Linked DNA regions of Kordia sp. SMS9. The protein of the gene in region 1 interacts with the protein of each later gene in a pairwise test. Links are inferred from orthologs where the notes say so. Each region holds a gene or a part of one and is shown in the gene's direction. Other genes may lie near its edges. The genes, in order: rho and nusG.

Evidence for each region.
Region 2: the proteins of rho (region 1) and nusG interact in binary tests that used the Escherichia coli proteins (3 or more experiments, as listed by UniProt). The link is inferred for Kordia sp. SMS9 from one-to-one orthologs.

The regions. Positions count from the first base shown.
Region 1 is NZ_CP031153.1:5,234,140-5,252,188, forward strand. The notes cover bases 8,918-11,817. They hold rho (transcription termination factor Rho), read left to right. Parts: upstream 8,918-9,456; coding sequence 9,457-11,178; downstream 11,179-11,817. Other genes in these bases: KORDIASMS9_RS22105 (DUF4293 domain-containing protein), read right to left, coding at 8,918-9,278; rpsT (30S ribosomal protein S20), read right to left, coding at 11,327-11,578. Outside these bases: KORDIASMS9_RS22065 (ABC transporter permease), read right to left, coding at 1-784; KORDIASMS9_RS22070 (BT_3928 family protein), read right to left, coding at 794-1,993; folP (dihydropteroate synthase), read left to right, coding at 2,140-2,964; KORDIASMS9_RS23560 (hypothetical protein), read right to left, coding at 3,345-3,506; diadenylate cyclase CdaA, read left to right, coding at 3,816-4,598; KORDIASMS9_RS22085 (ABC transporter ATP-binding protein), read right to left, coding at 4,618-6,408; tRNA pseudouridine(38-40) synthase TruA, read right to left, coding at 6,401-7,153; KORDIASMS9_RS22095 (metallophosphoesterase), read left to right, coding at 7,256-7,756; KORDIASMS9_RS22100 (lysyl endopeptidase), read right to left, coding at 7,810-8,664; more of KORDIASMS9_RS22105, read right to left, coding at 8,865-8,917; proS (proline--tRNA ligase), read right to left, coding at 11,909-13,387; KORDIASMS9_RS23975 (hypothetical protein), read left to right, coding at 13,488-14,519; KORDIASMS9_RS22145 (OmpP1/FadL family transporter), read left to right, coding at 14,570-16,090; KORDIASMS9_RS22150 (T9SS type B sorting domain-containing protein), read right to left, coding at 16,548-18,049. UniProt on the Escherichia coli protein: Facilitates transcription termination by a mechanism that involves Rho binding to the nascent RNA, activation of Rho's RNA-dependent ATPase activity, and release of the mRNA from the DNA template.
Region 2 is NZ_CP031153.1:2,620,463-2,623,168, forward strand. It holds nusG (transcription termination/antitermination protein NusG), read left to right. Parts: upstream 1-930; coding sequence 931-1,482; downstream 1,483-2,706. Other genes in the region: tuf (elongation factor Tu), read left to right, coding at 1-556; secE (preprotein translocase subunit SecE), read left to right, coding at 706-906; rplK (50S ribosomal protein L11), read left to right, coding at 1,555-1,992; rplA (50S ribosomal protein L1), read left to right, coding at 2,005-2,697. UniProt on the Escherichia coli protein: Part of the processive rRNA transcription and antitermination complex (rrnTAC). The complex forms an RNA-chaperone ring around the RNA exit tunnel of RNA polymerase (RNAP).

The DNA.
Region 1 (18,049 bases):
CTCTTGCCGTACGAATGTAATCTTGATTGAAGACTTCTAGCAATGAATTTCGCATCAACTGAATGACAACCGCCAACGGACGAATTCCCAACACGATGGCGGGCAAGATGAGATTTTTCCAGCGAATGCTGATCGATTCGCCAAAATCATCTACTTCATATAAACTTCCAGTCATGTTCAAATTGGTGAATTCGTGCAATAGAAATCCAAAAATCCACGCAAATAAAATCGCGCTAAAGAAAGAAGGAAGACTCATTCCTAGCGTACTGATGATTTGAATCATTTTGTCCACAAATGTATCTTTATACAACGCAGAAATGATTCCAAATATAATTCCCAACAACATTGCAATACTGATCGCTGCAATTGCTAAAACGACCGTATTTGGTAAGGTTTCTTTAATGACTTGCGCGACACTTTTTCCCGATTTTTGAAATGATTCACGTAAGTATGGAAACTTTAAGACTGTCGTAGTGTTTCCGATGGTGAATAGTGTTGCAGCCGAATATTTATTTTTAGCCAAATAGGTGTAATCTTCTTTTTCAGTAGAATGAAATGAGATCGGCAGTAAATCGTTGAGATAGTACGCATATTGCGTTAACACAGGTTTGTCGAAACCGTATTTCTTCTTCACGATGACAACTTGTTCCTCTGTTTGGTTTTGCCCAAGCATCATTTTTGCAGGATCGCCCGGCAAAATATTAAACAAGAAAAAAATCACGGTCACAACACCGAAAAGCGTTAAAAAGGCATAGCCAATTTTATGTAATATGTATCTTCCCAAAGATTGTTTTTAGAGTTTTATAGTGTCAAAATCGTTGTAATGTTTTTTGTCGGTAATGGTCCCTTTTTCTACTTTTAAAACTCCTGGATTGGAGCGAACAATGGTTTTTAAGGCAGTTTCGTCGGTTAAATAGAAATCAAAATTAAATTTCATCAAGGTTGATAAGTCTTTTAAATCTTCAGGATCCGCAGACGATACACCAATAACTTTGTAACCTGCGTCAATCGCTTTGTCCGTAAACGTTTTTACTTTCGAAAAACCAGCATCTTCTGCTTTATCCAAATTATACATAATCACCATAATGAGTTTTTCTTCTTCCATCATCATTTCCGTAACATCACCATCATCCATACTTTCAATGGCAAAATCGTGAATTGGTGGTTCGTAGCCTTCTTCTACAACTTCACTTCGTATCGTTTTGTAGGTTCCGCCTTCAACTTTTGGCTGTTCGCCAATCTTATCGGTAACAACTTCCACTTCGTCTCCATCCACATCAAAAACCCAAATATATTTAAAAACTGGTCGTGGTGCATCTGGCGGAACGGTCATTCCATCCATAATGTTTGCGCCAATTTTATACGGTCTAAAGTCAAATGTTGGCAAATGATTCAGCACATGTCTTCCAAAGAAAATACATGCCAATAAACTTACTGTCGCAATGGCGATGCTTACTTTGTTGGAAACAATAGGTTTGATATGTTTGATTCCCATGAAAAGAATTAAGATTGCAACTAACAGAATGATATCTTTCCAAAAGCTTTCCCAAGGCGTCAATTTCCAAAAATCGCCAAAACAACCACAATCGGTTACTTTATTGAAATAGGCCGAATAGAAGGTTAAAAACGTGAAGAACACAATTAATCCTAACAAACTCCAAAGTACTGGTTTTTTAAACAAACTTAGTAAAATCATGACACCGAGAATCACTTCTAGGATGACTAAAAAAACAGCCATCCACAACGCATACGGTGACAAAAATTCGAGATTTAGCACGTCTTCCGCAAAATAATCTGTCAATTTGAATGAAAACCCAACAGGATCATTCAGCTTGATAAATCCTGAAAAAATAAACAATCCGCCCACAAAAATTTGACAAGCAATCGTAAGGATTTTTCCATAGATGGTATTGAAAAAAATAACTTTTTGTTGTATGATTTGCTGCCAAATCGACGTTGCTTTTTCGGGTTGTGAAGCTCCTGTTTTTTCCATGTGATCGTTTTGTAATTGTCAACGCATTTTCAATAGACTTCCTTGTGTTTTTATTGTGCGATGCGTTAAATTTTATGTAAATTTCGTCCAAAATTACCAATTTATAAAAAGAAAAGGACATAACTTCATTTTAAAGGTATTTATGTATGCAAAGTATAAACTGTAATGGACATTTAGTATCACTAGAAACCCCAAAAGTGATGGGAATTTTGAATGTGACACCTGATTCTTTTTATGATGGTGGCAAGTTTAAAAATCCGAAAAGCATATTGGCGCAGGTTGAAAAAATGTTGACTGATGGCGCAACTTTTGTAGATGTTGGCGCATACAGTTCGCGACCAAATGCACCGCATGTTTCGTTGGAAGAAGAAAAGAAACGCTTGTTGCCGATTTTGGAATTGATTTTACAGGAATTTCCAAACACGATACTGTCAATTGATACTTTTCGTAGTGAAGTGGCGAAAGCTGCCATTGATTTGGGTGCTGCGATGATTAATGATATTTCTGCGGGAAATTTGGATGAACACATGATGCAAACTGTTGGAAAACTTGGTGTTCCATATATTATGATGCACATGCAAGGCACACCGAAAACCATGCAAGAAAATCCTAGGTATGAAAATGTGGTGAAAGATATTTTGCAAGAACTTTCAGAAAAAATTGCGGTAGCACGATCGCATAATATTAACGATCTCATTGTTGATCCTGGTTTTGGTTTTGGAAAAACCATTGCACATAATTATGCTATTTTAAGCGATTTGAAGCTTTTTTCCTTCTTGGATTGTGCCGTATTAGCGGGCGTTTCCAGAAAATCTATGATTTATAAAGTGTTAGCAACAACTCCGCAAGAAGCACTAAACGGAACTTCTGTGTTACATACAATTGCCTTACAAAATGGTGCTTCCATTATACGCGTGCATGATGTGAAAGAAGCTGTGGAATGTGTAAAGTTGGTAGGAATGGTTGGTTAGCTGTTAGCTGTTAGCTGTTAGCTGTTAGCTGTTAGCTGTTAGCTGTTAGCTGTTAGCTGTTAGCTGTTAGCAAAAATACTTTTTCATTTTAGGTTTAGCGTTTTACATTTTAAATTCATTATTCATTATTCGTCTTTTTGAAGTTTCTCAATTCTCAATACGAACCTCTCAATGCTTATAAACAGTTCAACTTCTTAGCCTTTGTCACGAATTCACGAATGACTTTATAATTACTCTTTCCATAATGTATTCGAATTTTATGTTTTTCTTAAAAAAAAATTAAACATTTAGCATTCAACATTTTAAAACTGTTAATTACCCTGTAAAAAAAACTGTCTGAGATAAATTCTCAAACAGTTTTCATTTTTTCAAACTACATCCTAAAAGTCAAAACAGAAGCAACATTGTACTTCTGCGCAGTGATGTCCACAATCGAAACAGGCTCCATTGCTATAGCATTTTGCGCGTCCTCCGTTGATTTTGTGTTGTTGTGCTTTTTCAATTTCTGAAACTCCATTTATTTTTAAGATCTTGTGTAACATGTTATAAAGTTTTTTGTTAATAATTTTTAAGGTAAGAATTCTCTTTATTAAATAGTTACGGTTTCACCATAGAAGTTTTTAAGTTTCTACTTGAAAACATACACTTATAAACTTCAATTTTTGTTTTTTGTCAATTTGTTTTTTTGAAGTTTCTCAATACTCAATTCGAATCACACCATTGAGTAAAGTCTCTCGACTTTGTAACTTTTACAACTTTACAACTACCATCACACGCGATAAAACTTCACATTTAGTATTTTACATTCTAAATTTTGTTATTTTTACTCAATTCTATAGGAAACACGCACATTGGACTTTTTTGGATTCTTAAATTTTGGACTGTTAGACTTCATCGAAATTATTCTCGTTGCCATACTTTTATACTATGTATATAAATTGGTAAAAGGAACGGTAGCTATTAATATTTTTGTGGGAATTGTGATCATTTTTGTGGCTTGGAAGATTACTGAAGCACTAGAAATGAACGTGTTAAGCAATATTTTTGGCGAATTTATTGGTGTTGGAATTATTGCATTATTCATTGTATTTCAACAAGAAATTCGAAAGTTTTTATTAATGATTGGCACCACCAACTTTGCTGCAAAACGCAGTTTTGTGAAGCACTTTCGATTCTTAAAACAAGATGCAAATATTGACACAGACGTAGCAGCTATTTTAAAAGCATGCACAAAAATGTCCGCCACAAAAACGGGAGCTATTATTTTAATTGAACGTAACAATTCTTTAGAATTTGTCAAAGATTCTGGCGATACTATGGGAATGGACGTCAATGTACCAACGCTGGAAAGTATCTTCTTCAAAAACAGTCCACTGCATGATGGCGCCATTATTATTGAAGGAAATCGCGTTACAGCAACACGCGTTATTTTACCAGTTTCTAAATCGACCATGATTCCACAACGTTTTGGCTTGCGACACAGAGCCGCTTTTGGAATTACTGAAAAAACAGATGCATTGGCATTAGTGGTTTCTGAAGAAACGGGACAAGTTTCGTATATCCGCGATGGCGAATTTGTATTGTATGAAGATATGGAAACACTGGAAGAAATGCTACAAAAGGATTTGAGTTAATTACTTTCTACCTTAATTATTACACCGCTTCCTGCTGAATAAATTGTACTTCGTATAAGTTTTTATAATATCCGTTTTCAATTTGTAACAATTCGTCGTGCGAACCTTTTTCAACAATTTTACCCGCATCCATCACAATAATGGTATCTGCTTTTTTAATTGTTGCCAATCGGTGAGCAATCACAATGGACGTTCTTCCTTTGGTGATGGTATCTGTAGCATTTTGAATGAGTTGTTCTGAATATGAATCGACAGACGAAGTGGCTTCATCCAAAATTAAAATTCTAGGATTGGTCACAAATGCACGTAAGAATGAAATTAATTGTCGCTGCCCTGAAGAAAGCATGCCGCCACGTTCTTTTACATTGTAATCGTAATTGTTTGGCAAACTCATAATGAACTCATGTACGCCAATTTGTTTTGCCGCTTTTTCAACCGTTTCACGACTGATCTCAGGGTTTTGTAAGGTGATATTGTTGAGAATGGTATCTGCAAATAAAAATACATCTTGTAAAACCACCGCTATTTTTTCACGCAAAGCCGCCAATTTTACATCTTTAATATCAATACCGTCAATAGCAATTGTTCCGGAATCTATTTCGTAAAAACGATTCAATAAGTTGATAATGGTAGATTTTCCTGCTCCTGTTGCGCCCACAATGGCAACAGTTTGCCCTTGTTGTACGTCAAACGAAATTCCATGCAATACTTCTTCGCCTTCTACATACGAAAAACGCACACCCTTAAATGTTAAATTTCCTTTGATGTTTAACGAAGCCGTTTCTCCTGCATCTTCAATTTGACTATCGGTGTCTAAAATATCAAAAATACGTCCTGCCGCAACCATTCCCATTTGTAAGGTGTTGAATTTGTCTGCGATTTGTCGTAATGGTCTAAACAACATGCCAATCATCATGATAAATGCGACCACATTCCCCAATTCTGCAGAACCTTCCGTGCCTAATTCCGTCGTTACGATTGTTGCTGACATCAATCCGCCATACCACACAATCAAACCTACGGCAATGGAGTTTGCCAAATCGGGAATTGGAAAGAAAATGGAGTTATACCAAATCGTTTTTAACCAACCTTTTTTATGTTTCTCGTTAATTTCTTTAAAGTTTTTGTATTCTGTTTCTTCTCTTGAGAATAATTGTACGATTTTCATTCCCGTGACACGTTCTTGCACAAAGGAATTGAGATTGGAAATTTGCGCACGTACTTCTTCAAACGCTGATTTCATGGCTTTTTGAAATACGCGTGTCGCATAAATAATTAAAGGTAAAATCGCAAAGACAATGATGGATAATTTCCAACTGAGCCACAGCATTACGCCCATGACTACGAGCATTTTCAACAAGTCTGCAATAATGACAAATAATCCTTGACTAAAAATACTAGCAATCGTTTCAATATCACTTACTGCTCTAGTGACCAAACGTCCTACAGAAGATTTGTCGTAATACGCCATCTTGAACCGCAGCATGTGATTGAATAATTTTCTTCGAATGTCTTTTATGATACTTTGTCCGAGCCAGTTTGCATAAAACACGAATAAAAACTGAAAAATTACTTCCAGCATTAAAACGCCCAACATGAATAAAATGTACATGAGCAAGCCTTCTTTGTCTTTCGTGACGATGTAATCATCTACTGTAATTTTCAGTAAAACAGGACGCGCCACCGCGAATACAGACAGTAATACTGCTGCAATTGCTACAAAATACAAGGTGATTTTATAGGGATTTGTATAGGTCAATAAGCGTTTAAAAAGACCAAAATCAAATACTGTTCCTGTTACTTTAGCCATTGATTGTAAAGGTTTCTGCTGGATATGTTACCGCGGTTAAATATAAGGCTTTTCCAGGTACCGAAGTGCCTGCGTTATTTCGATCTCTCGATGCTATGATTTGTTTAAATTCTGATATGCTTAATTTCCCCAATCCGACATCCAAAAGCGTTCCTACAATGGCGCGTACCATGTTTCTCAAGAAACGATCGGCACGAATGGTGAATACCAATAGTTCATTTTTTTGTTCCCAAACGGCTTTTTCAATCTTACAGATATAGGTTTTTACGTCTGTATGTGTTTTGGAAAAACATTTAAAATCGTTGTACTTGAACAATTCTTTTGCCGCTTCATTCATCAAAGGTACATTTAGTGGTTTGAAAACGAAGTGTGCCGATTGATTGTGAAATGGATTTTTTTGTGTGACGATCCAATATTCGTACGTTCTGCCTGTAGCATCAAATCGCGCATGAGCGTCTTTGTGAACTTGATGAATTTCCTGAATAGCAACATCTTTTGGTAAAAACGAATTCAATTTGAACGTTAATTCAGTGGCATGAAACGCAATTTCTGTGTCAAAATGTGCATACATTTGTTTGGCATGCACGCCTGCATCTGTTCGTCCTGCGCCTACAATTGAAATTTCTGATCGCAATAAGACAGACAAGGCTTTTTCAATCACTTCTTGTACCGAAATGGCATTCGGTTGATTTTGCCAACCGTGATAATTTTCGCCATTATAAGAAAGTTCAATGAAGTATCTCAAGGTAATATTTGCTACTTTTGTTTCAGACTGACAAAGATAAGTTTTAATTCATTAGTTTACACGAATTCGTAATTATTTAGCAAAGTTTTAAGGAGAAATTTCATGAAGAAAATTTTACTGTTATCCGATACACATAGTCATATTGATGATCACATTTTAAAGCATGTCAACTATGCGGATGAAGTATGGCACGCGGGCGATATTGGCGATTTGTCTGTAACAGATACAATTCAGAAATTAAAACCATTGCGCGGTGTGTATGGCAATATTGATAATGATAAAGCGCGCATGGAATTTCCGGAACACAATCGTTTTATGTGTGAAGGTGTCGATGTTTGGATGACACATATTGGCGGTTATCCAAATAAATACAATGTGCGTGTGCGTGATGAAATTCGAAAAAATCCGCCACAGTTGTTTATTTGCGGACATTCGCATATTTTGAAAGTGATGTTTGATAAGAAGTTAAATTTATTGCACATGAATCCTGGCGCGTGCGGAAAACATGGTTTTCATAAAGTACGTACCATGTTGCGTTTTGTGATTGATCAAGATAAAATTAAGGATTTAGAGATTATTGAATTAGCAAATCGGTATTCATAAATAAACCCCAACAAAAATGCTGAGGTTTGTATTGTTTAGTAGGTAGAATGCAGTTAACTTAATCCGCTTAGAATCGCATTTGAATACGCTTCTGGATCGTTTCCACATTTTTCAAAATCGTCGTATAGCCAAATAAATCCACCTGTGATTTTATCTTTTTTCCACTTTGTGAATTGACTTTGTATTTGTTTTGGATCCATTCCTTGTGTACAACCATCGCCGTGCTTGCACCATAATCCTGGATCAATAAAACCTGCGGCATCAAAACTTTTGCCCATTGCTGCTTGTAAAGGATCAATCCAATCTTTTTTCACTCTTCCAATATTGTACGCGCCACCAGCATAACATTGTAAATTAAATCCTGTTACCAATCCTGGATTACTTTCTTCCAAACATTGTAAACAGTTGATCCAAAATGGACTGTTGGTATATGGACAAAATGTAATTTCTTCAAATCCAATTGTTGCCAACATGCGACTAAATCTTGTAATTGTGTTGATATTGTAGTTTCCTTCATCATCATAATCAATTCCATCAATTGCAGGAATCACATGGCGTAAAGTTTCAAAGTTTCTATACAAAATACTTGAAGGTCCATCGCCTTGTGTATTAAGCAAATTCATGATATGATAGAAATCATTAGTTTCCCAACCACCAATTGAAAACAAGATTCTGTTGATACTTCCACCTTCTTTTACTTTTTCTAATGCTTCTCCCCAAGATGGATCGCCCACATACTGACCGTTAGAGATAATAAGTGTATCGTTGTAAGCTAAATCGCCATTTGGTCGAACGTGAATCGCCCAGCAGACTAATGTTGTAAACCCAGATCGACTAATTGTTGGCAATGCAGAGTCTGGTCCTGGATAAAAAGGTCCGCCTCCATAAATTGATGCTGTAAGTCCCATAATTTAAGTGTTTTATATTAGGTTAATAAGTTTCGTAAACCTACAATCGTTTCGAAGAATATTTTAACGTGTTTTTGTTGATTTTTAGATTCGCGTATTTTTACTTGGTAAATGATGTCATTAAAAAAATTGACATAAAAAAAACTCCAAAGTTTTGACACTTTGGAGTTTTACGCACTAAGATTACTAAGATGTTAGGTTTATCGCAGTCGATCTACAGATTTTACAAGGTCTTCATCCTTTTTAATAGCTCGGTTAGCGAGCACTAATAAAACGATAGAAACAAAAGGAAGAATTACCCCAATACCTTTCTCAGAAATGTTTTCCATCTCTCCAGATAAATTTAGCATTCGATATACAAATATCCCTAATAAAATAAGGTGAAATAAGATGTTGAAACGATTCAACACAAATTGTAATTTTCTATTTTTAAATAAAAAGATCGCGATCAAAGCCAACACAGCAGAACCCATAAACAATCCTACATATAAAAGATCGTCTTTTGCAAAAACATCTCCTCCTTTTTCTAATGTGTATATATTGAATACAAATGACAAACCGCCCGCAACGATGACGACTAATATCATATATAAAGTTTGTATTCTTTGAATCATGTCTTAAAATTGGATGACAAAAATAATAGTTCTTTTCATAAAATACTATTTTGTTTATTAAAATAAATTTGTATTATTGCATAGATAATACTTAATCTATTGTTACTAATAGATTTACACACTTCTTACGAGTACTATCGCTCATTTTTTCAAAAAACAATTCATTACAAGCCAATACATGTTAGAAATTTCAGAATTAAAAAGTAAAAAACTACCTGAATTACAGGAAATTGCTAAGGCATTAGCCGTTCCAAAATATAGGACTTTAAAGAAATTAGACTTAATTTATAAGATATTAGACCTTCAAGCTAGCAATCCTGAGTCTGTTGCACCAATCACAAAAGCTGAACCGAAAACGGAAGATACTGTACCAAAGCGAAAACGTATTAAGAGAGATGCTAATCAAAGATCTGATAAACCAGCAACTCCAACGCAAGCAACTCCTCCTCAAACAAAGCCAGCCCAAACTACTCCAGAAAAACCTAACACACAGGCTCCTAAACAAAATAAACCAGCGCGCAAGACTACAGATAAGAATCAAAAAAATACGCCTACACAAGCAAAAAAAGAGGAAGTTAAGAAGCCTGGAAATGATGCTCCCGATACAAATAAAAGCAATAATTCCAATTCAAATAACAACAATAAAAATACCAACAAGCCACAACAGCAGAATAAAAATAAGAAAGATCATTCGCAACAAAGTAATAAACACAAGAAAGATCATTCACATAAAAATAACGGGAATAAAGATCAGCGTAATCGCTACCGCGAGCCAGATTTTGAGTTCGACGGCATTATTGAAAGTGAAGGTGTCTTAGACATCATGCAAGATGGATATGGCTTTTTAAGATCGTCCGATTATAATTATTTATCTTCTCCAGATGATATTTATGTATCGCAATCGCAAATTCGCTTGTTCGGATTGAAAACTGGAGATACGGTATTAGGGATTGTACGTCCGCCAAAAGAAGGCGAAAAATATTTCCCTTTAATTAAGGTAAGTAAAATTAACGGTATGGATCCACAAGTAGTCAGAGACCGTGTTGCTTTTGAGCATTTAACACCTTTATTTCCAGATGAGAAATTTAATTTAGCAGAACGCCAAAGTACAATTTCTACACGTATTATGGATTTATTCTCTCCTATCGGGAAAGGACAAAGAGGAATGATAGTGTCGCAACCAAAAACAGGTAAAACTATGTTGCTGAAAGATGTTGCCAACGCTATTGCAGCAAATCATCCTGAAGTATATCAAATTGTTTTACTAATTGACGAACGTCCAGAGGAAGTTACAGACATGCAACGTAATGTAAAAGGCGAAGTAATTGCTTCTACGTTTGACAAAGAAGCAACAGATCACGTAAAAGTGGCAAACATCGTTTTGGAAAAAGCGAAACGTTTGGTAGAATGTGGACATGACGTTGTTATTTTATTAGATTCAATTACACGATTGGCAAGAGCGTACAATACAGTACAACCAGCTTCTGGAAAAATATTAAGTGGTGGTGTAGATGCAAATGCACTTCACAAACCAAAACGTTTCTTTGGAGCGGCTCGAAATATTGAAGGTGGCGGTTCTTTATCGATCATTGCGACTGCATTGACCGAAACTGGATCTAAAATGGATGAGGTAATTTTTGAAGAATTTAAAGGAACTGGTAACATGGAACTTCAACTGGATCGTAAGATTTCCAATAGAAGAATTTTCCCTGCAATCGACCTTACTTCTTCAAGCACACGTAGAGACGATTTATTGCTGGATGAAAGTACCATTCAGCGTATGTGGGTAATGCGCAAATATTTGGCAGATATGAATCCTGTAGAAGCAATGGAATTCATTAACCAACGTATCAAACAAACTAGAAACAATGAAGAATTTCTAATCTCTATGAATGGATAGTTAATTAGGAAAAGATTTACATACAAAAAAGCTGCTCGAATAAAATATTGAGCAGCTTTTTTATTTTTGAAATTTCATTAAAATATGAAACACAAAAAAACCCCAATACTATTGGAGTTTTCGATATTTGATAAGTAAATATTCTTTCTTAAAGCGTATTTACGTGCTTTGCCAATTTTGACTTTAAATTAGCCGCTTTATTATCATGAATGATATTACGCTTTGCTAATTTGTCAATCATAGAAGTTACACTTGTTAATAAAGTTTCAGCTTCTTTCTTATCTGTAACTGATTTTAACTTCTTAATAGCGTTACGAGTCGTTTTGTGCTGATATCTATTTCTTAGACGCTTTGTCTCGTTACTTCTGATTCTTTTTAATGCTGACTTATGATTTGCCATCTCTTTTCTTAATTATCTTTTTAAAACTTAGTGTTTCGTAGCCCGTAGGGGATTCGAACCCCTGTTACCAGGATGAAAACCTGGCGTCCTAACCCCTAGACGAACGGGCCATCATTTTTCAATGAGGATGCAAATTTAAATTATAATTTCAAACTTGCAAAAAAAACTTTCAGAAAATTTGTAGCCCGTAGGGGATTCGAACCCCTGTTACCAGGATGAAAACCTGGCGTCCTAACCCCTAGACGAACGGGCCATTATTTCTGTTAGCGGATGCAAAAATACAACTATTTTTATATGCTCCAACTATTTTTAAAAGTTTTTTTACTTTTTTCAATATGCTTTCGCGAATAAAACTCGTTTAGCAGATTTCTGACCCGAATATACACATTTTCCTTCTTCTTCCAAAGCATCTAATGGAATACATCGAATAGTAGCTTTGGTAAGTTCTTTTATTTTATTTTCAGTCGCAGCCGTACCATCCCAATGTGCTGAAACGAAACCACCTTTATTTTCAATCACCTCTTTAAATTCTTCAAAAGTATTGACCACTGTAGTGTTTTCATCTCTGTAATTCTTCGCATTATTGAATAAATCTTCTTGAATGGTCTCCAAAAGACTCAACACAGTCTCCACGGCATCTTCTTGCGCTATGGATTGCTTTTGAAAAGTATCTCTACGTGCAATTTCAAGCGTTCCGTTTTCTAAATCACGTGCGCCTATCGCAACACGCAGTGGAACTCCTTTTAATTCCCACTCTGCAAATTTTGCGCCTGGACGCAAGGTATCTCTTTTATCAAATTTTATAGAAACTCCTTTCTCTTTTAGCTGTGCTGAAATTTCTCCTACTTTTGCCGCAATAGCTTCAAACTGCTCTTCATTCTTATAAATAGGCACAAATACGACTTGAATTGGTGCTAGTTTTGGAGGCAGTACCAATCCAGCATCATCACTGTGTGTCATGATCAATCCACCCATCAATCTTGTGGAAACTCCCCAAGAAGTCGCCCATACCAATTCTTGCTTCCCCTCTTTCGTTACATACTTTACATCAAAAGCTTCTGCAAAATTTTGTCCTAAAAAGTGAGAAGTTCCTGCTTGCAATGCTTTTCCATCCTGCATCAATGCCTCAATCGTATAGGTGTCTAATGCACCTGCAAAACGTTCGCTTTCAGTCTTTGCTCCTTTTACAACAGGCATTGCCATAAACTCTTCTGCAAATTCAGCATATACTTTTTGCATTAGTAATGATTCTGCTACAGCTTCTTCTTTAGTGGCATGTGCCGTATGACCTTCTTGCCATAAAAACTCAGCAGTTCTTAAAAATAAACGCGTACGCATTTCCCAGCGTACTACATTTGCCCATTGATTAATTAAAATAGGCAAATCTCTATAAGATTGAATCCAATTTTTGTATGTATTCCAAATAATGGCCTCACTCGTTGGACGCACAATTAGTTCTTCTTCTAACTTAGCATTCGGATCCACCATCAGCTTCCCTGGCTTATCTGGATTATTTTTCAATCTATAATGTGTAACAACAGCACACTCTTTTGCAAAGCCTTCCGCATTCTTCTCTTCTGCCTCAAAGAGACTTTTAGGAACAAATAATGGAAAGTACGCATTTTCATGTCCCGTTTCTTTGAACATTTTATCTAATTGCGCTTGCATTTTTTCCCAAATGGCATACCCGTATGGCTTAATGACCATGCAACCTCTAACCGCTGAGTTTTCAGCTAAATCAGCCTTTACAACAAGTTCATTATACCATTTTGAATAATCCTCAGATCTCTTTGTTAATTTCTTGCTCATTCTTAGTAGTTTGGCACAAATGTTGTGATTATGTTAAATAAAAAATAGTTTCGACAAAACTAACTATTTTTGTATTGTTCAACAATTAATTTTAGGAGATATGCGTATAACATACTATTTAAAAGACAACATAAAGGCTATACATATTTTAGCTATAACTTTTTTGACACTAACATCATGTGGTACATACCAGCAAGCTACATACGATGATGGAATTTATGGTTCTGGTGAACAAAGAGCAGAAACGCCTGCAGTTGTTGAAGATAGTAATGAATCAAACAGTGCATATCAAAACTATTTTGAACAAAAATCCTTTGAAGCTGAAGATCGCTACGGTGACATTTTTACAGATGTTGACTCCTATTCAAGTCAAGGCGATGTTGAACCGCAAACAGAGACAGATGTTGACGCAATCGGATATAATGAAAGCTATTCTCCTTGGGGTGAAACCGCTGACGATATCACCATAAATGTGTATGGTGGTAATCAATTTGGTTGGAGCAACTGGGGCTGGGGCTGGAACAACTGGGGCTGGGGCTTTGGTGGAGGCTGGGGCTGGAATAACTGGGGCTGGAACCGTTGGGGTTGGGGTCTTGGTTGGAATGGCGGCTGGGGTCCTGGATTTGGCTGGGGCTGGAACAACTGGGGTTGGGGCTTTGGCGGAGGCTGGGGCTGGAATAATTGGGGATGGAACGGATGGCGTTCTCCTTATTATGCTTTCAACAGAGGAAGAAGAGGCTATGCAAATAGAGTGTTAGCAAATAGAAGAGCTAATTATTACTCTAGAACCACCAATAGAAATGGCAATCGTTATTCTACAAATCGTTCTTCAAGAAGAGGGAATACAAATGCAAGAAATTCGAGAAACTCAAGAAATACAAGAGCCACACGCAATACTCGAAATACCAGAAATACGAGAGCCACACGAAACACTCGTAATACTCGAAACACAAGAGCGACTAGATCTACAAGAACACGAAACAATGGCGTTAGATCTAACTTCAACAGTAGAGCAAGAAGTTCTAGCAGTCCTTCAAGATCATCAGGAGGTTCTATGAGGTCATCTGGTGGTAGCATGCGATCTAGCGGAGGTTCTCGCGGCGGCGGCGGAAGACGAGGCGGAAGAAGATAATACCTTATAAAAAAATATATTTATCCCTAAAAATAACACTATACTAAATTATGAAAAAAGTATTCATACTATTCATGGTCATGCTTTCTATGTCCATAAGTTATGCCCAAGATATAAATGATGTTGTTCGGTATTCTACTGAAAATTTGAATGGAACAGCACGTTTTAGAGCCATGAGTGGAGCCTTTGGAGCTCTTGGAGGTGATTTCTCAGCATTTTCAATAAACCCAGCGGGTTCGGCAGTTTTCAGTACTAGTGAAGTCACGATTTCACTAAGTAATTACAACAATGATAATGACGCATCCTATTTTGGAACACGTTCAAATGCCAACGATTCAGAATTTGATTTGAACCAAGCTGGAATTGTGTTTGTATTTAATGATATTGCAAATAGTGATTGGCGAAAAATATCTTTAGGATTGAATGTGCAAAATAATAATAATTTTTACAATAACTATTTTGCCACAGGAACAAATCCAACAAGAGGTATTGCAGACTATTTTGTTTCGTTTGCAAACGGACAAGCTTTAGGCGATATAGCACAATTTCCAGGAGAAACCGATACCGATACGTATTTGTTTTTAGGTGAAAACTTTGGTTTTGGGGCTCAGCAGGCATTTTTAGGATACGAAGGATTTGTGATTAATCCTGCCACTGATGATGATAGCAATACCATTTATACCTCAAATGCAGATTACTCAAACGGTGCTATTCAAGATTATATAGTACAAACTTCAGGATTTAACAGAAAATACACTTTTAACATAGCCACTCAATACAAAGATAATTTGTATTTAGGGTTAAATGTCAACTCACATGACGTTGATTATCGCGAACGCAGAGTACTAGTTGAAACTCCTGTAAACTCTGATTCTGGATTGCAATATGCAGAATTTTCTAACGAATTATATACGTATGGAGTTGGGATTTCTTTTCAAGCTGGTGCTATCTTAAAATTACAAAATATTCGCTTAGGTGGTTCGTATCAGTCGCCGACATGGTATCGCTTAAATGATGAGCTTATTCAAGGATTAAGTACAGACTTCAGAAATCCAGGAAATCCAACTGAAATCTTGCGAAGAGATATTTTTCCAAATGTAGTCAATGTTTATAGAGAACATAGAATTGTCACTCCGGGAAGTTTAACAGGTAGTTTTGCATATATTTTTGGTAAAAAAGGATTGATCAGTTTTGATTACTCTTTAAAAGATTATGCAAACGCAAAATTACGTCCAACTAATGATTTTATTGATGCAAACAATGATATTGACAATCAATTACAAGCTGCATCTACTTATAGAATTGGTGGGGAATATAGAATCAATCAATTTAGCTTACGCGGTGGGTATCGCTTTGAACAAAGTCCATTCCAAGACAATTCAACTGTTGGAGACTTAGAAGGGTATTCTTTAGGAATAGGATATAATTTTGGAAGTTTAAGTTTTGATTTAGCGTATGATAGAAGCGAACAAGCTCTTAATCCACAACTATTACAAGCAGGCTTAGTTGACCGAGCAAATATTAATAATATAAATTCAAACGTCACCTTCTCAGTAACGTTTAAACTATAAAAGTAACATTATCATAACCGATTAATGTACCTCTAAAACCTCATTATTGCAATGAGGTTTTTTCTTTTTCTCTTTTTTGATTGATTTTGATGAGATTTTTTAGAAGCTTAAAATAATTTCAATTTGTTTGAAACTACATAGATTCAATGAGAACTCTTCTTCTACTCTGCTCCATTTTCTGGATAGTTAAGTTATACCAATTCTACTATAAAATGCGATGTATAGAATTAAAATTAGTTTTCGCTTATTCGAGACATAAAATCAAAGTATAGCCTTAGCTATAGTTTTATTTTATAACGCAGAAGAAGTAGAAAAATAAATTAATTATTAGCTGCAGATTATAGTAGAATTGGTATAACTCTGTATTTGAAATGATAAAAGATGTAGTATGAAAAATCGAAATTTCAACTTTTCAAACTACATCTTTTTGAGATATTTTTATATGTTGTATGATAAATTATCTCTTCAAAGTAAAATGATTGATAAATTCTTTTGGTGTTCCATCGAATGGATCTACATATTCTACTCTAAACCAGTAGTCCTGTGATGGCATTGGAGATCCGTTAAAGGTTCCATCCCATCCCTGTCCTGCGGGACTGATTTGTTTTAAGAGTTTTCCATACCTGTCAAAGATATAAATCTTTGCTCCTGGCTGATTTCTCAGTCCTATGATGTTCCACGTTGGGTTGTACTCATCTCCGTTTGGAGTGAAGAATTCCATGTAATCAATCAGTTCAAAGGTGCGAATCAGCTCCCCACAACCATTGGTGTCTCTCACCGTTACCGTGTGTTCGCCTGGCGTGAGATCAAAGAACTCTCCTAAGCCTTGCCACCCTCCGTCATCTAATTGGTATTCATAGATGCCCGAACCGCCTGTTGCTGTGGCAATCACATTGTGCGTATCGGCAAAGGCTGGTGTGGTAATCTGAATATCTAGCGTTGCTGGCGCTGAAGATGCCTCATAGGTCACACTGTCGCTATAGCTACAGTTGGTCTCTGGAAAGTTTCCATCGGTAATTACCAAACTATAGGTTCCTGCCGTAGTTACTGCCACCGTTGGTGTGTTTTCTATTCCATTAGGAGTATTCCAAAGATAGATGTATCCTGCACCTAAATCTACCCCAATCATCGGTCCCTCATCGGTCGTGCCTGTGGTTGCATCCACACATAAGATATCATCTGCTGGCAGGGTGAATACAGGTAATGGATTCACCTGCAAGCTCACCATTACTGGATCAGACAGACAGCCTGTAATGGTCTGTCTTACCCTTGCAAAGAGCATCAAGCTATCTACATCTTCACTGTTGATATACATTGTAGGATCTACAATGGCATTGATATCATCTGCTGCATCTGCTGCCGTGGTGTAGTAAGACACCTCCATGTTTAACTGTCCACCAATGATCGTGGCATCTAAACTAGTCAGATCAAAGGTGGCAATGAGTTGATTGCTCTCATCAGTAGCACACTCCTGATAGGTCGTTGGTGCCGTTGCCGTTGGAATCGGTTCTACCGTAAGGTCGACACTGGCGATGTTGTTGCTATTGAAACAGCCTGTGGCAGTATTCTCCACTCGGATAAAGACTGTATCTGGTTCGCCCATATTCTCATATCCATCCACAAGTGCCGCTGTGCCTGCTAAAGCATCTGCCGCTGTTGGGTGATAGGTTACTGTAAAGTCTGCTAACATCTGTGGCGCGGTCAGTAGGTCTAACGAAGCCGTTACATCGTCCCATATAAATTGTCCCACATTGTCAGTGTCATACTCACAAAAGATATAACTGAATGTCATACTGGTCAGTGCTGGGAGTGGATGTACAATTACTGGTAATTCTACCACCTTGTAACACGGTTCCATATTGCTATCTATTTGTATATCACTCTGTACTCTTACGTAGATGATCACCTGTCCGTTTTCATTGGCTGTTGCCATGTCTACCGCAAACATGGTTGGATCTA
Region 2 (2,706 bases), 2.6 Mb from region 1 along the record:
CTTAATGCCAATCGAAGATGTATTCTCAATTACAGGTCGTGGTACAGTAGCAACTGGACGTATCGAAACTGGAGTTGCTAACACAGGTGATGAAGTTGATATCATCGGTATGGGAGCTGAGAAATTAAAGTCTACGATTACAGGAGTTGAGATGTTCCGTAAAATCCTTGATAGAGGTGAAGCGGGAGATAACGTTGGTATCTTATTAAGAGGTATTGAGAAAACTGAAATCAAAAGAGGTATGGTAATCTGTAAGCCAGGTTCTGTAACTCCACACAAAAAATTCAAAGCTGAGGTATATGTATTGAAGAAAGAAGAAGGTGGTCGTCACACTCCTTTCCACAATAACTACCGTCCACAGTTCTACGTACGTACAACAGACGTTACAGGAACTATCAACTTACCTGAAGGTGTTGAGATGGTAATGCCTGGAGATAACTTGACAATCACTGTTGACTTAATCAGCACAATTGCAATGAACGTTGGATTACGTTTTGCAATCCGTGAAGGTGGTAGAACAGTTGGTGCAGGTCAGGTAACTGAAATCCTTGAATAATCATTTAGATTAATATAAAACTGAAGGTGTCCCGTTTATCGGGACGCCTTTTTATAGAATACGGGTTTAGCTCAGTTGGTAGAGCACTGGTCTCCAAAACCAGGTGTCGGGAGTTCGAGCCTCTCAACCCGTGCTAATAAAATCGCAATATGGCTGGTATAGTAAATTACGTAAAAGAATCTTTCGAAGAGTTAAGAACAAATGTCACATGGACGCCTTGGGCAGAAGCACAACGCCTTACCATTGTAGTGGCTGTGTTTTCTATAATTTTCTCATTAGCTATTTGGGGGGTTGACGAATTATTTGCTAAAGCGTTGAGCTTAGTGTATAAAATGGTATTAGGAATTTAATTAATCACTCACAAAAAACTAATTATGGCGGATTCTAATGTAAAGAAATGGTATGTTGTGAGAGCTGTCAGTGGACAGGAAAATAAAGTAAAGACATATATAGAAAGTGAAATTACTAGACTAGGTCTGGAAGATTATGTAGAAGAAGTGTTGGTTCCAACGGAGAAAGTAATTCAAATTCGTAACGGAAAAAAAATCAACAAAGAAAGAGTATATTTCCCAGGCTATATTATGGTGAAAGCAAATTTAGCTGGAGAAGTAACGCACGTAATAAAATCAGTAACCAATGTGATTGGCTTTTTAGGAGAAGTAAAAGGAGGAGATCCTGTTCCTTTAAGACAATCTGAAGTGAATAGAATGCTTGGTAAAGTAGACGAATTAGCAGTGAAAACTGATAATATTGCTATTCCATTCACATTAGGAGAAACTGTAAAAGTAATTGATGGTCCTTTCAATGGATTCAACGGATCGGTTGAAAAAATCAATGAAGAAAAACGTAAGTTAGAAGTGATGGTGAAAATTTTCGGAAGAAAAACGCCACTAGAGCTAAGTTACATGCAAGTAGAGAAAGTATAATTGTTACATATTATATAAGTAGTACTTTTTAGCTTCCAAACAAAAAAGTGCTGCACAATTTAAAACAAGAAAATGGCAAAAGAATTAAGTAAAGTAGTTAAGCTACAAGTTAGGGGAGGTGCAGCGAATCCGTCGCCACCGGTTGGACCCGCTTTAGGTGCTGCCGGTGTGAATATCATGGAGTTCTGTAAGCAGTTTAATGCAAGAACACAAGATAAACAAGGTAAGGTAGTTCCAGTTGTTATTTCTGTATACAAAGACAAGTCTTTTGACTTTGTAGTGAAAACAGCGCCAGCAGCAGTTCAGCTATTGGAAGCGGCAAAGATTAAAAAAGGATCAGGAGAACCAAACCGTAAAAAGGTAGCAAGCGTTACTTGGGAACAAGTAAGAGCAATTGCAGAAGACAAAATGGTAGACTTAAATGCGTTTACTGCTGAGTCAGCAATGAGTATGGTTGCAGGGACTGCAAGATCTATGGGATTAACAGTATCTGGAGACAAACCTTTTTAAATCTAAGAACAAATGGCACGAGTAACAAAAAAGCAAAAAGAAGCTTTGGCTAAAGTTGACAAGAATAAATTGTATTCTGTCGCAGAAGCATCAAGCTTAGTAAAAGAAATAACAAATGTAAAATTTGATGCGTCTGTAGACCTTGCTGTTAGATTGGGTGTTGATCCACGTAAAGCTAACCAAATGGTAAGAGGTGTAGTAACATTACCTCACGGAACAGGTAAAGACGTAAAAGTTTTAGCATTAGTAACTCCAGACAAAGAAGCTGAAGCACAAGAGGCAGGAGCTGATTATGTTGGATTAGATGAATTCCTTCAAAAAATTAAAGGAGGATGGACAGATGTTGACGTAATCATCACTATGCCAAGTGTAATGGGTAAATTAGGACCTTTAGGACGAATCTTAGGACCAAGAGGATTAATGCCAAACCCAAAAACTGGTACAGTAACAATGGACGTTGCGAAAGCTGTAAAAGAAGTGAAAGCTGGTAAAATTGACTTTAAAGTTGATAAAACTGGAATCGTTCATGCAGCAATTGGTAAGTCTTCATTCTCTGCTGACAAAATTGAAGGGAATGCAGCTGAATTATTACAAACATTAATGAAATTAAAGCCAACTGCGGCAAAAGGTACATACATTAAAAGTATTTACATGTCTAGTACGATGAGCCCAAGTGTAGCTGTTGATCCAAAAACAATTGCATAGGTAGTTAAA